2 linked regions of the Ferrimicrobium sp. genome follow. The protein of the gene in region 2 interacts with the protein of the main gene of each other region in a pairwise test. Links are inferred from orthologs where the notes say so. Each region holds a gene or a part of one and is shown on either strand. Other genes may lie near its edges.

The links. Proteins that work in one complex are often made in the same cells at the same time.
Region 1: the proteins of M7Q83_RS00965 (region 2) and dnaX interact in binary tests that used the Escherichia coli proteins (3 or more experiments, as listed by UniProt). The link is inferred for Ferrimicrobium sp. from one-to-one orthologs.

The regions. Positions count from the first base shown.
Region 1 is NZ_DAHXOI010000039.1:3,329-9,986, reverse strand. What follows is about bases 2,807-5,718. They hold dnaX (DNA polymerase III subunit gamma/tau), read right to left. Parts: upstream 5,391-5,718; coding sequence 3,222-5,390; downstream 2,807-3,221. Other genes in these bases: recR (recombination mediator RecR), read right to left, coding at 2,807-3,218. Also shown: M7Q83_RS13150 (acetyl-CoA C-acetyltransferase), read right to left, coding at 1-769; ccrA (crotonyl-CoA carboxylase/reductase), read left to right, coding at 853-2,220; mce (methylmalonyl-CoA epimerase), read left to right, coding at 2,217-2,624; more of recR, read right to left, coding at 2,625-2,806; M7Q83_RS13115 (aldo/keto reductase), read right to left, coding at 5,827-6,658. UniProt on the Escherichia coli protein: Part of the beta sliding clamp loading complex, which hydrolyzes ATP to load the beta clamp onto primed DNA to form the DNA replication pre-initiation complex.
Region 2 is NZ_DAHXOI010000001.1:212,465-221,033, reverse strand. The notes cover bases 2,207-5,927. They hold M7Q83_RS00965 (error-prone DNA polymerase), read right to left. Parts: upstream 5,578-5,927; coding sequence 2,407-5,577; downstream 2,207-2,406. Other genes in these bases: M7Q83_RS00960 (hypothetical protein), read right to left, coding at 5,632-5,927; M7Q83_RS00970 (ABC transporter substrate-binding protein), read right to left, coding at 2,207-2,309. Outside these bases: M7Q83_RS00975 (acyl-CoA dehydrogenase family protein), read right to left, coding at 1-1,054; more of M7Q83_RS00970, read right to left, coding at 1,131-2,206; more of M7Q83_RS00960, read right to left, coding at 5,928-7,149; M7Q83_RS00955 (hypothetical protein), read right to left, coding at 7,146-7,769; M7Q83_RS00950 (circularly permuted type 2 ATP-grasp protein), read left to right, coding at 7,875-8,569. UniProt on the Escherichia coli protein: DNA polymerase III is a complex, multichain enzyme responsible for most of the replicative synthesis in bacteria. This DNA polymerase also exhibits 3' to 5' exonuclease activity. The alpha chain is the DNA polymerase catalytic subunit.

The DNA of each region.
Region 1 (6,658 bases), on a different replicon or contig from region 2:
GCGCTGCAGCACCATCACTGATCTGAGAGGCGTTACCCGCCGTGATGGCTCCGTCTTTGCTAAAAGCAGGTCGCAGTTTGCCAAGTGACTCCATCGTCGTCTCCGGACGGACGCCCTCATCGGTCTCAATGATCAGATCATCACCTTTGCGCTGAGGAACTGCCACAGGAACGATCTCCTTGGCCATTCTTCCATCCTTGATCGCCTTAGCCGCGCGTTCATGAGACAGCATCGAGAAGCGATCCTGTCGTTCTCGAGGAATCGGAGTGACCTGCAGATACTGCTCGGTTGCGAGGCCCATGGCCATCTTGTCGAACGCACAGAAGAGCCCGTCATAGAGCATCGAGTCGATGAGCTGAACATCACCCATGCGAAAACCGCCCCGCGCCCCGGGGAGGAAGTAGGGGGACTGGGTCATGGACTCCATGCCACCGGCCACCACGATGTCAGCCTCCCCAGCCCTAATCATGAGATCCGCTAGGTGCAGACTATTGAGACCAGAGAGACACACCTTGTTGACGGTAGTGGAGGGCACCGTCATTGGTATGCCAGCACCAACAGCAGCCTGTCGCGCGGTGATTTGACCCTGTCCAGCCTGGAGCACATGCCCCATGAACACATACTCAACCATCTCTGGTGCCAGGCTGGCGCGAGCGAGCGCACCTTTGATCGCGATCGATCCGAGCTGCATTGCTGTCAACGATCCAAGTGCGCCTGAGAGCTTCCCAATAGGGGTTCGTGCTCCTGATACGATTACAGAATTTGCCATCGTGCGTCCTTTCTTCGTACTTCTAGTATACGAGAGACTCCTCATGCATCAAGAATCCTCCTCCTTGCTGGTAGCATACGAGGATGACAACGGAACTCATCGATGCCATCCTCGCCAACGCGAGCGGAGAGGAGTTGGCCCAGCTGCCCCTCCCTGACCACTATCGAGCCGCCTTTCTCCGCAAAGACGAGATCTCGATGTTTGAGGGGATCCCGTCAGCGGACAGAGACCCTTCACGTTCGTTACACGTCGACGACGTTCCCGTGCCCGAACTCGCCCCAGACGAAGCGGTCATAGCGGTGATGGCCTCATCGATCAACTACAACACCGTCTGGTCCTCACTCTTTGAGCCGGTGCCTACTTTTGACTTCCTAAAGCGCATGGGCCGGTCGCACAACCTCTGGAACCGTCGCCATGACCTCGACTACCACGTGATTGGCTCCGACGCCTCAGGCATCATCGTTCGAGTCGGCTCCGCGGTACGGAACTGGAACGTCGGCGATCGCGTGACGATCCACTGTAACTACGTCGATGACCAAGATCCCTCCTCTCACGATGACTCGATGTTGGCCACCGAGCAGCGGATCTGGGGCTTTGAGACGAACTTTGGCGGACTTGCCGATTTTGCCATCGTCAAAGCCAACCAGCTCATGCCAAAACCTGCTCATTTGAGTTGGGAGGAGGCAGCAGTCAACCCGTTGTGCAACTCCACCTCCTACCGTATGATCGTCTCCAAGAATGGAGCACACATGACCCAAGGTCAGGTGGTGCTGATCTGGGGTGCAACCGGCGGGATCGGCAGCTATGCCGTCCAATATGTACTCAACGGTGGTGGCATCCCGGTGGGAGTCGTCTCATCCCCCGGAAAGGCAGCCCTGCTGCGTGAGATGGGCTGCGAATACATCATCGATCGTTCCGCTAATGGGTATCGCTTTTGGAAGGATGAGAACACCCAAGACGAGAGCGAGTGGCGACGTTTTGGCAGCGATATTCGCGCCCTCGTCGGAGAGGATCCAGACATCGTCTTTGAGCATCCTGGGCGCGAGACGATGGGGGCCTCCGTCTATGTCGCCAAGCGCGGCGGGTTGATCATGACCTGTGCCGCTACCACTGGCTATCGCATCGAATACGACAATCGTCACCTCTGGATGAAGCTCAAGTCCATCAAAGCCAGCCATTTCGCTAACTATCGCGAAGCCTACGAAGCCAATAAGCTCATCGCCAAAGGTAGAGTACAACCAGTGCTTTCTGCAACCTTTGACCTCGAACATGTAGGCCGAGCGGTCAATGTCGTACGCGCGAACCTTCACGAAGGCAAGGTCGGCATCCGTTGTCTGAGTCCCGCCGATGGACTCGGCGTCACCGATCAGGCCCTTCGCGACCGTGTCGGCGAGGACAAGATCACCCTCTTTCAACGATTTGCTCGCGCCAAGACCGTGGAGAATACATGAATACGACCGAGATTGACCACGTGGCTATCGCCGTTGCCGACCTCGAAACGGCCATCCAACACTACGTCGCCCTCGGTGGTCGTGTCGTACACCGCGAACGCGTCGAATCTGACGGCATCGACGAGGTGTTGCTGCAAGTGGCTGACTCCTATATCCAGCTCGTCTCGCCTTATGACCAATCCTCAAGTGTTGCCCGGTTCCTCCAACGGCGTGGCGAGGGACTCCACCACATCGGCCTACGAGTTCCCGACTGCGCCGCGGCCATCCAGGAGCTCGAAGCGGAGGGTTTTGAACTCATCGACCACGTGCCACGCCCTGGTTCCAGAGACACGCTTGTCGCCTTCGTGCATCCCAAGAGCGCAAACGGAACGTTAATTGAGATCGTGCAGGAGCAACAGCACTAACTACAGGCGATAACGTCCATCGAGCGCACGTGACAAGGTCACCTCATCGACATAGTCGAGGTCGCCTCCAACCGGCACCCCCGTCGCCAGCCGAGAAACGCCAACCCCAGCTGGGCTGACAAGCTTGGCAATATAGGTCGCCGTCGCTTCCCCCTCGATTGTCGACGAGGTAGCCAAAATAACCTCCTTGACGGAGGTATCACGCAAGCGGTTGAGCAGCTCACTGAGGTGTAGCTGTTCCGGTCCTACGCCATCCATTGGGCTGATCACACCGCCAAGCACATGATACAACCCGCGAAAGGACAGGCCACGCTCGAAAGCGAGCACATCTCTGGGTTCCTCTACCACACAGATCACCGTCCGATCACGGCCTGGATTCGCGCAGACGCCACAGAGCTCATCTTCACTGAGTGCAAAGCATTCTCGACAGCGCTTGGTATTCGTCACTGCGTCCGTCAGTGCATCCGCTAGCCGCTGCGCATCTTGTGGCCCTCGCTTGACCATGAAGAGCGCGATTCGTTGCGCCGACTTGGGGCCGATGCCGGGCAACCGAGAAAGCTCATCCATGAGCTTTGCCAAGGAGGCAGGATACATCGTCTAGAGCTCCCCCTGAATCAATCGTGCTCCTGGAAAGACCTCGGTGACATTAGCAACGATCGCATCATCACTAAAACGCTGCGTCGGTACCGAGGTGGTGAACTCCTCGTCATCAGCCTCGGAGATCAGCTCCTCAGGTGAGTCTGTTAGCCCATCAGAGCGGTTCGCTGTCGCTGGATCTGTCTCGCTCTCTAGCACGAGTCGGAAGTCCAGCTGTCCTCCGTAGAGTTGACGCAGCAGAGCAATGATCTCGTTGAGGTAGGGCTCAAGCTTCTTACGCCGCGTCTCATGATCGAGGACGATGCCTATCTCCCCCGCGCCCAAAACCGTCAGCCGAGTATCACGGATCCACGTGCGGATATTGCGCTGTTGCAGCGCGGGAAGATAACGCTCAAGCCACTCAGCCTGGATCAACGTACGCAACTGATCTGTGGCCGCTAGATCAAGCGCGCCATCGGGCCCCTGCAAGGCAGTCGGTTCCAGGTGCCCCTCATCACTCCCCTTGTCGTTCCGCGTTGCGAGCTCCGACTCATCGGTCAGTGGGGTTGTGACCTCTTGGATCGTCGCCATTGATGGTGCTCGCGTCGTTTCCGTGGAGTCTGCCTCCATTCTCCCTACGTGGGTCCCGTCTCGATGTTCCTCCGACGAGTCACCGAGGGTTACCGAGTCACTCGTTTCGGCGACGACGTCATCCGGAGCCACAGCTGGAGTCCCAGTCTCCTTGGACCCAGTCTCCTTGGACCCAGTCTCCTTGGACCCAGCCTCAGGCGCTAGTCGTCTCTCTTGCCCAGTGTCCCCTTCGCGGCGAGGGAGCAGTGAATCTGGCGTCTGCGAGCTAAGGGTCTGTGGCTCTTTCGATGGAGGCTCTTTCGATGGAGGTTCTGTCATCGGAGGTTCTGTTGTTGGAGGTTGGCCAGCTCCCGAACCGACAGACGCTGGCGAGTTAGGCCGACTAGAAGGTCGGCCAATCGCGCCACGAAGACGTGCGAGATCACCACTTGGAGATTTTGAGGGGCCAACGTCTTCCCGAGAAGGTCGTCGCACCGCCTCCACACTTTGGGACCTGCTATCGCTTGTGGCTAGCTCGCGTGATGGCGGCATGGGAGTACTTGAGCCGAGCGATTCCTCGAGTCGTCGGACCCGCTGTTCGAGATCAGCGCCGCTAGCCGAATCCGCCACCAACTGCACAAGGACTGCCTCAAGTACCACCCCCGGATCCAGGGCATCACGAACACCGATACTCAAACGTCCTAAGGTCTCCATTGCCCGCGTTATACGAGCAAGTGGGTACTCCCCTCCCTCGCCACGAAGGGCTGCGAGAAATTGCTCCTTCAGACGAACCAAGAGCTCGGTGACGACCCAGAGAGGATCATTGCCTGACTGCAAGAGCTCCTCCACCGCCAGCACCGTTGCACTGGCATCAAGTTCCAGCAAGCTCGCCACTGCCAGCTCTATGGATGCGTCGACCTCTGGAATGACCTGTCCAAGCGCCAAGACCTGTTCAAGAACGGAGAGGGTATCTCGGGCCGATCCTCGTCCCCGCCGAAGAACCCACTCACGGGTCGCCGTATTGAGCTCAACCCCAGTACGGTTCGCAATATCATCGACAACTTCGCCTACCGCTGACATGTCCAATAGGTGGAACTCAAAATGCTGGGTTCGTGAGACGACCGTTTGGAGTACCTTTTGCGGGTTTGTCGTCGCCAAAATAAAAATAACGTGCGGCGGTGGCTCCTCGAGTGTCTTTAACAGCGCGTTCGACGCAGCAGTGGAGAGCATATGAACCTCATCGATGATGTAGACCTTCCATCGACCTGTCCCAGCCGTGGCGACGGTCCCAATCAACCATCGCATCGCATCTACACCAGAGTTCGAGGCAGCGTCAAGCTCCTCAACCTCCCCCGAGGCTCCCGACGCAATCGAGACGCACGACGCACAGGCAAGGCACGGTTCACCATCAACCAAATTTTCACAGTTCAATGCCTTGGCAAGGATCCGAGCGGTCGATGTCTTTCCTGTACCTCGTGGCCCTGAAAACAGGTAGGCGTGGCCGACAGAGTCTGAGGCAACAGCCGCTCGCAGTGCCCTCGTGACGTGATCCTGTCCAAGCACCTCCGAGAAGCGTTGGGGTCGAAACCGCCGATACAGGGACTGATAGTTCGCGGACACGACGCCATCCTAATGTCGGCAGCTCCCCCAAAACGCCTGTGCTCCAAGGACCGTGTCCATCACGGAGGTCAGGCGACCCACGGTACCCGAGATACCTTGCTGAGGGCTGCTGCCTTCCGACCCTGACCCGGTTCACGAGGTCCCGCCACGTGGGGCCCGACCTCCGTGATGGACACGGTCCAAAGAAACTATAAGCTAGTGTAGCACGCTCGGAACCGAACGGTTCTGAGACCTGGAGGGGTGCGAGAGCGGCCGAATCGGCGCGATTGGAAGTCGCGTGTGGGGCAACTCACCGTGGGTTCGAATCCCACCTCCTCCGCGCCTGAGCCAAGGGGTCACCAACGGCCCCTTGGCTTGAGCAACTCGTTCCTGGCCTTAGTAGCTCGGCTCGTCCTTGGCCATCAACAAGATGATGACCGCTGCACTCGTCTCTCGCTCAAGCTGACGGCGTGCTTCCTGCAGCACAGAGCGACCGTACTTCGCTCAACTCATCAGCCGTGAGTGCATGGCCCTGGGTGGCGACGTTGCGTTCAACCTGCGCCCTTGAGGTGGCCCCGGCAATCACGGAACTTACCTGCGACTCACCGAGCAAGTAGGCAAAGGCGAGATCCAAAAGCTCCATTCCATGGTCATGCGCATAGTGATCAAGCTTCTCAATCAGATCCCACTCAGCGTTGTCGAGTTGCTGAGGGCGCGAGGCGAGTCGTGTACCAGCGACCGGCGCCACCCCCCGGTGAAACTTCCCCGTCAACAAACCTGAGGCCAATGGATAGAACGGCAGGATACCCACACCATACTTACTGGCCGCTGGTATCAGCTCATCCTCCACCGTTCGTTCCACCATCGAGTAGTGGTTTTGCGCCGAGATGAATCGCTCAGCGCCTAGCGTTCGCGCGATAAGCTCAGCTTCCACGAGTTGCCAACTGGCAAAGTTTGACGATCCAATGTAACGGATCTTGCCCTGATGGATCGCATCGGTAAGCGCTGCAAGCGTCTCCTCGATCGGCGTGAGTGGATCAGGTTGGTGCAGCTGATACAGATCGATGTGGTCAGTCTGTAGGCGGCGAAGAGAGGCTTCAAGCGCCCTCATAAGATAGCGCCGAGATCCACGTGCGACATCTCGATCACCCATGTCCATGCCGAACTTGGTAGCAAGAACGATCTCATGTCGAAAGGGTTTGATCACCTCTCCCATGATCTCCTCCGAGGCACCGTTACCTCCGTAGATATCAGCGGTGTCAAAGAGGGTGATGCCGGCCTCGAAGGCG
Region 2 (8,569 bases):
GATCGATCACGTTGTAGAGCACCTGGGCCCCAAAGTACTTGATCATCGAGATCTCCTTGCGAGCTGCCTTCTGTCCCTTCAGGTCGATCAACCACGCCGCCTGCAGGGTCATTAAACGAGCAGCCGACATCTCAGCAGCTGAATCGGCGATCCAGTTTTGCACCGTCTGCTTGGCAGCGAGTGGCTCGCCAAAAACCTCCCTGGAGACAGCTCGCTCACACATCATCGCAAAGGCCCGGCGTGACTGCCCAAGCCATCGCATGCAGTGGTGGATCCGACCAGGACCGAGCCGACTCTGAGCGAGGGAAAATCCCATCCCTTCATGTCCAATGAGATGATCAAGGGGTACGCGAACATCCTCGTAGATGATCTCCGCGTGATTGCCGTAAGAGCCTGGGCGTACGACAGGGTCTTCCATGGTGGGGATATCTCGCACCACACGCACCCCAGGCGTCCCCTTCGGGACAAGTAGCATCGACATACCCTGGCGAGCAGGCACATCAGGAATCGTCCGGACCATCACAATGAGAAAATCTGCCACCGATCCATTGGTGGTGTACCATTTATGCCCGTTGATGACCCACTCATCACCATCCCTTAACGCCGTCGCGCTAATGCGCGTCGGATCAGCACCTGCATCGGGCTCAGTCATCGAAAACCCGCTCGCGAGTTCACCGCGTAACAGGGGTTCAAGATAGCGTTCGCGCTGGAACTCGGCACCATTTGCCTCGATACCAAGAGCAAGAAGTTCAGCATTTCCCGAGTCGGGAGCGTTGTTGCCAAAGACGAGTGGGGCAATTGGTGACATCCCCAAAATCTCATTCATCAGTCCTAGCTTGACCTGACCAAAACCTTGACCACCAAGACCTGGAGGCAGATGGGCAGCGAAAAGTCCACGCTCCTTCACCTCCTCCTGCAAAGGCTTGATGATCTGCTTCAGCCCTGGAGTAGCAAGATCGAGCGTTTCAAGCGGAAAAATCTCCTCCCGGACCAACTCCTCGATCCATACCAGTTGCGCTGCAAATGCGGGGTCAGTAGCAAAGTCCCACGCCATCATCGCCTCCTTCTCTCGCGCATGCACCGACTCTAGCACCACCCAGGCGACTCAAAGGGTCAGGCAAACCGCCGGCCTAGACCCTCGGAGGTGATGCCAGGCTGGGCGGCGTCAGCGTTACTCGGGTGCCATCAACGTATACGGGGTGTGCGGTCCCCGTCAGTACACCCCCTTGAAATCCCGAAGTCGCACTCCACGGACCCAAAGCTGGTATGGCCGGACTGAAGCGGTGCTGAGCCAAGCTCGTCAATATCGCGCGACGACTCGGATTGAGCCCCACTGAACGGAGGAGTTCTACCGACATCGTAGCGCTGTAGATGCCGTTAAGGGTCGCAGAGTTCAGGGGGACTTTTGGACCGAGGAGGTGATCAACCTTGGACAGATACCCACTCCATGCCTGATCAAGGGCTTCTTGAGGCACCCAAGTTCCAAGGCGCAGGAGATCGCCATGAAACGTTGGTGCTCCGGCATGCAACCGTTGACGCGATGTGGAGTCCTCGACGGCGATCACCGTCGGCGCCTCATTCAAGCTACTGAGCTCTGCAAGCAGTTTGATCGTCACCGACGCTGGAGCGAAGCTCAACACGAGGTCCGGGACCGTTGTGGTGAGCTGGGTCAACCCTTGCAGTTGTCCACTGGTGGTATACGTGAGCTGTTCCGGTGTCGTCTTGACGCCAAGATCACGAGCGATCGTTGGAATACCAGTTGGTGAGAGGACAGCGATGGTGCCATTGGCTAAATCGAGATAGTTCAGAAGCGTCCCAAGATTGGAGGCTGAGGTAGTGACCGGAGGAACGGCATTGACCGTATTCGCCCCCGTCGCCTGTCCAATCGGATAGAGCTGAAGGATGCCCGAATTCGAGGCCTGGGCCGAGATAGGATTCAGCACCGAGGACGGGCTATCGCCTATCAGGGCAAAAGCACCAACCGTCATGCTCAAATACCGTGTCTCGTCAGCCGCAATCGCGGTCTGTCCCGCGTCATCTTTCACAACAACGCTCAGCTGACGACCATAGATACCGTGGTGTTCGTCAAATAGTCGAAGGACCGCACGGATGCCAGCCACCTCATCAGCGGCGTACTGACGAGAAACCCCATCGGTGTCGACCTCGCTCGCAAACAGCACGCTCGAAGCGGTAATCCCTGGGGCCGAGGCAAGCGGCGTCGTCAGGCTCGTCGTCCGACTTCCACAACTCGCCAGCACGAGACCACCCAAGGCGACCACTAATGACATACTGATCGTCTGGTATCGCATCGGCCACTACCCTAGCACGTCTTCATCCGCCTTTGGTTCTACCTCACTTAAGGTCGTGGTCGTGATCTGTGTCACTATCCCTAGCGCGGAGCTACCCTTATTGAAAATTACGCGCTCCAAATACAGGGATACTGTCAAGCGGTGTCACCTTGGATGCGATCACCGAGCGCACCTCCCCATTACACTGCAACCTCCCTGTCACGAGCACGGCAGATGAAAGGGCTGCTTCGCGAAAACGAACCCAAACGCCAGGGCGTAGGAGGACATTCACCAACCCAGCCTCATCCTCAAGGTTGAGGAAGACCACACCCTTTGCCGTACCTGGACGCTGTCGATGGGTAATGATGCCCGCCACCACTACCTTGGCCCCATCGCCTAACTCTCTTAGCCGATCGGAGCGCACGACGCCAGATCCTTCTAGTGAGGTGCGGAGCAACTCCAGTGGGTGCCCACCGGTCACAAATCCGAGAGCGCGAGACTCCATGCGCTGTCGCTCCTGCTCATTGAGGGGCGGGAAGGAAGGTTGTGTACCCATCGCCACGATACCCGAGAGCCCTCCTTGATCCCGCACCAACTCACCACTCTGCCAGATCACCGCATGACGATGTTCACCAAAGCTATCGAATGCCCCTGCTTTGGCGAGATTGATCATCTGCGACTCGTTGAGTTCGACACGGTCGAGAAGCGCTCGCCAAGCGTCGTACGGTCTGGCCCCGATGATGGCGTGAGCTTTCTCGTCTCCAATGCCACGGATGGTGTTGAGTCCCACCCGAAGCCGGATCTCACCATCATGCGCCTCCAAGGTGGTGATAGCTGACCCACGGTTGACATCAGGAGGCATAATCTCAACCCCATGACGAGTGGCGTCACGCAGCAAGGTCTGCGGTGACCAAAACCCCATCGGCTGCGAACGCAAGATACCTGCATAAAACGCTGCCGGGTAATAGCGTTTAAACCACGCACTGACATAGACAAGGTAGGCAAAGGAGGCAGCATGACTCTCCGGGAACCCAAAGTTTGCAAAAGCAGAGAGCTTCTGGTAGATCTCCTCCTTTGCACGGTCATCGACCCCGTTCGCCTCCATACCGGCAAAAAGACGCCTTTTGAGTCGCTCCATGCGCTCCGTTGATCGTCGAGAACTCATCGCCTGTCGCAGTTCGTCAGCCTGTGCTGGCGAGAACCCAGCAACATCCATCGCCATCTGCATGAGTTGTTCTTGAAAGAGTGGCACCCCGAGGGTCTTGGCGAGCGACCGTTCGAGCAGTGGATGCGAGTACGTCACCGCCTCCTCCCCGCTCCGGCGTCGGAGGTAGGGGTGGACCGACCCTCCCTGGATTGGGCCCGGGCGAATGAGTGCGACCTCGACGACAAGGTCATAAAAACAGGTCGGTTTCAACCGTGGCAATGTCGCCATCTGCGCCCGCGACTCCACCTGGAAAAGACCGATCGAGTCAGCGTGCTGTAACATCTCGTAGACCTGCTCTTCTTGGGGCAAAAGTGCAATGTCGACAGTAACGCCCCAGGCCTCCTTGACCAGGTCGACCATCTCATGGATCGCGCCTAGCATCCCGAGGCCAAGGAGATCGAACTTGACGAGTCCCATCTGTGCGCAATCATCCTTGTCCCATTGCAGCACACTTCGTTCTGCCTTACGCGCCCACTCAACTGGACAAACCTCAATGATCGGTCGATCACAGATCACCATCCCCCCCACATGAAGACCAAGGTGTCGGGGGACATCTTCGAGACCGAGTGCGATCTGAGCCATGTCGGCAGGAACTTCCAGCAGTGGGTGTCCGTGATGATCACGCGCATCCAGTGAAGCACGTAATGAACCGCGCCGTTCGATCTGGCGAGACCATCGGTCGATCTGTGTGGTTGGCACACCGTAGACGCGTGCGGTATCTCGGAGCACAGAACGAGCCCGATAGGTGATCAGGCTAGCGACTTGAGCGGCGTGTTCCCTGCCATAGCGACGAAAGACATACTGCAACACCTCCTCGCGTCGCCCACTCTCGATATCGATATCGATATCCGGAGGACCGTCACGCTCAGGAGAGAGGAAACGTTCAAAGAGCAGACCAAGGGCGACCGGGTCAGCGTTGGTAATCCCGAGGGCGTAACAGACGGCGGAGTTCGCTGCCGATCCCCGACCCTGGCAGTAGATCCCTTCTCTGCGGCAAAAATCGACCAGATCGGTCACCACAAGGAAGTAGCCAGCAAAACCCAATGACTCGATGATATCAAGCTCGTAGCCGAGCTGACGATAGGCTCCTGGAACCCGTTCGGCAGCTGCAACTCCATAGCGCTGTGGCGCTCGCTCAAAAGTGAGGTTGCGAAGCCAGGAGCTATCCGTCGCACCCGCAGGGGCAAGCGAGCGAGGCAGACCCGGAGCGATGAGCTGGAGTGGGAAACGACAGCGTTCCATCACCTCCAACGTCTGGGCTACGATACCCGGATAACGTCCAAAATGCTGTTGCTGCTCCTTGGGGGTGCGCAGTCGCGGCACCCCCGCACTCGGCAGGTATCCGTCGAGTTGCGCAAGCCGAGAGTTTGACCTGATCGCAGCCGCAATCGTCGCTAATCGCTGACCATGGCCATCGAGAGCGTGCACATTTTGCGTACCGACGAGCGGTAACGCCCGCTCGGTCGCAAGTGCAGCGAAGAAATCCGCTCGGACCGCATCCAATGGATCACCATGATCGTGGATCTCAATCACCAACGCATCATGGCCGAAACGCTCCTCCAATTCACTCAATCGACGTCGAGTCGCGTTGGGACCTTCCTCCATGAACGCACGCGAGAGGGGCCCTTTCCGACATCCAGTTAATACAATCCAGCCATCCTGTGGTTGGTTGGCGGCCAACTGATCGAGGGACAACGAAAAGACGCCCTTCGATCCCCCCCGAAGATGTCCTTCAGCAATCGTTCGAGAGAGTGCTTGATACCCCTCGATCGAGGCCGCAAGAATCACGAGATGCTCTCCGGGCGGATCGAATGTCCCGGTGCGCGTCTCTTCCTTACCAAGGGTTACTTCAGCCCCGATAATCGGTTGAATTCCAACGGAGTGAGCAGCCGCCAAAAAGCGAGGGATCCCATAGAGACCATTGTGGTCGGTCAGTGCAATCCCAGCGAGACCTGCATGGCTCGCCGCGGCGACAAGATCCTCGGGTGAGACGACACCGTCAAGGAAGCTAAAGTAGCTATGCGCGTGGAGTTCTGCGTAACCCGATATCAAAGGGTCGGGTACCGCATACTCCGATCGCACACTAGCGACATCTTGAACGCGCCAGATCGGTCGCTGTCGGTGGCGAGACATGCGTCAGGCAAACTCCCCCTCGAGCCACCAACGTTGTGCCTCTCGAATCACGAGACTGACCCCTTTGGGGGTGATCACCATCAGCCGCACATACCGTCGGCGACGGTGTTCCCACCAGCGCTCAACGACGACCCAAGGGCCATGAAAAGCCAAAATCACGAGCTGCTCACGGCCGAGAACGAGCACCGCGGGTTGAGGAAGAATGACTCCGTCCCCGTACACCCCCACAGGAACGCCAGCGACATCAAAGAGACCGATCTCACGGGGGTGTTGATAGACCAGGCTTGGGGCAGCACCGTGCAGACGACCTGGCCACGGAGCCCCAGTATCATCTGAGGGCATCGGAGATGGCCATCGCCCACTCCAAGGGACCCAAACGCCCTGCTCGCCTAGGGACCGACCACCCTGTATCACCGGTACGCGCACACTATCGTCACCATAGAGTGTCGTCAATCGAGTCAGTGTCGCAAGAATCGCCGACTCCTTGAGCTCCTGACGATCGAGTGTCAGCTGGCGTCGACGCAATGGGGACCACCCCAATGGTTCGATACGCACCTCAACCAACCGATCACGACGCGACCGCGTCGCCTGCTCGAACCATCGAAGTCGAGCGATCAGTTCCGTAGTACTTGCTCCATCAAGCACCTCCACCACTTTGGTGAGCTCACCCGTCGTCGTAACGAGGACCATGTTCGCCTTCACAAGTATCAGTCCACCCTGTTCGGCGGTGTGAACAAGTCGATCGAGTGGTCGCATCAGGCGGAATGAGATCCGTTCGATGGTGTCGCCATCGAAGACAGTCGTGGCACACATCACGATCTCGGAGGGATCATCATCCCCGACAACAAGATCGGCTTCAAGGCGACAGAGACGATGCCAGTGCAGTCCGGTGCCGCCAAAACGTGCCGCCACAACAGCACCATCGAGTCGTTGAAAATCAGCAACTCGCTCCATCCCCACCTCACACAACACCGCCGCCACTGGCGTTGGAAGGAGTTCAGTGACTCTGCGCTCGCCCACAAACGACACCGACTCCCCTGGACGTATTCGACACCCCATGCGTGCTGCTACCAATGCAGCAAAGGCAGAATCCGCCGCACCAAGCGTGGCACGCACCTGGGGGTAGGTCTGGGTCAGCGATGCAATGACCGACTCGATAGCCGCAAATACCTGTGGTTCGGACCCAAAGTAGCGAGTCATCGAGCCCAATGGGGCTATCAACGAATGTCGGTAGCGACGAAAGTGAGGAGAGACCGAGTCAAACATCCGCAACAATCGTGCAAGCCACTGCTCTTCTCGATACTGATCGCGCTCTCGCACCTCCAGCATGGGACAGCGTGCCATCGCCTCCGATGCACGCATGCCGACCACAACACCATGGTGTTTGGCTGCCTCAGCTACCTCCACGATCTGACCTCGGTACACCACTGCAGCGCAATCACGTACTGCAAGATCGAGCGCCAGCGCCGAAAGCCCAGTGAGATCGAGAGCAACCATACGTCGAGGAGTGGTCAGCATCATTGCGCCACCGTTGTTGCATTACCGAGCGTGAGCCCGTGCTCTTCTGCTGTCATACGCAGGATTGGAGATCCCAAGGGGCACTCCGGCGTTGGGACACCCCAACCGAGTTCCTCGACGACGAGCGTCACTCCAGGCAGAGGTCGTCGGAGCTGGTGATGCTCGATCGTCACCATACGATCAAGCATTACCAGTGCGCTCCTGCGCTCCCTAGCCCGCGCGACAAGTCGGTACCAAGAACGGTCGAGGACGGCCACATCCAACACGACCACATCAAAGGCTGCAACAAGCAGCGCAATGACCTGGGTCATCTCAGATTCATGATCGACCAATAGGACACGAGAAAGATCCCAACCGGCTCGTGCTAGCGCCACCACACCAAGATCGTGGAGGCCAGCAAGGGCGATGTTGCAACCCGCTTGAGAGGTGACACTGAGCATCTCAATCATGGCGGTATAGGACCCTGGTCCACGGACGCTGGTAACGGCGCCTGCCAGCAATCCCCCCTTTGGAAGCAACGCCGCGTACTCGGCCTTGAGCGGTAACGTTGTCGGTGGTTGATGCGAGGTCGCGTCAAGCAACGATGAGGTAGGCAACAGCTCCATAGCGACATAGTAGTACATTTGTTCGCTTTTCTGGCGTAGGTTCGACCGCACATACTCTCATAACAACGATGAACAACATGTTGCTTGGGAAAATCGTCGAACCAGATCTGCTAAGGTTGCGCTATGGAGAATACCCTCCTTGACGCATACGTGATCTCGAACACCTTCGACGAGGTGCTCACTGCGCCAGGACTTCCACGGCCAGGTTGCATGGAGCTCTACAGCGCACTGCAGGAGCTCAGCGAGACCGAGTTCGAGCAGCGATGCCAAGAGCGAGACCTCTCGTTCCGTGACCGTGGTGTCACCTACTCCTTCGCAGGACTGGAGGCACCCTTCCCGCTTGACCCGATCCCGAGGATCATCTCCTCACAGGAGTGGGCCTATCTCGAGAGCGGTGTCATCCAACGAGTCCGTGCACTCGAGGCCTTCCTCGACGACGTCTTCACTCAACAGCGGATCTTCCGAGATCGAATCATCCCTCACCGGCTCGTTCTCTCCTCCCCACTCTTCATTCGACAGGCCTACGGACTGGCACCAGCCAACGGTGTTCGCATCCACATCTCGGGCATGGACATTGTGAGGGGCCATGATGGGAAACTGATGGTGCTTGAGGACAACCTGCGAACCCCGTCGGGAGTCTCCTACGTACTCGAAAATCGGCGGAGTATGACGCGCATCTTTCCAGAGTTCTTTCGTGGAAACCGAGTGCGACCAGTAGCAAACTACCCGACAGAGCTCCTCCGCGCCCTCGTGGCGGCGGCCCCTCAAAGCGCGACTTCGGATCCAAAAGTGGTCCTCCTCACACCTGGCATCCACAA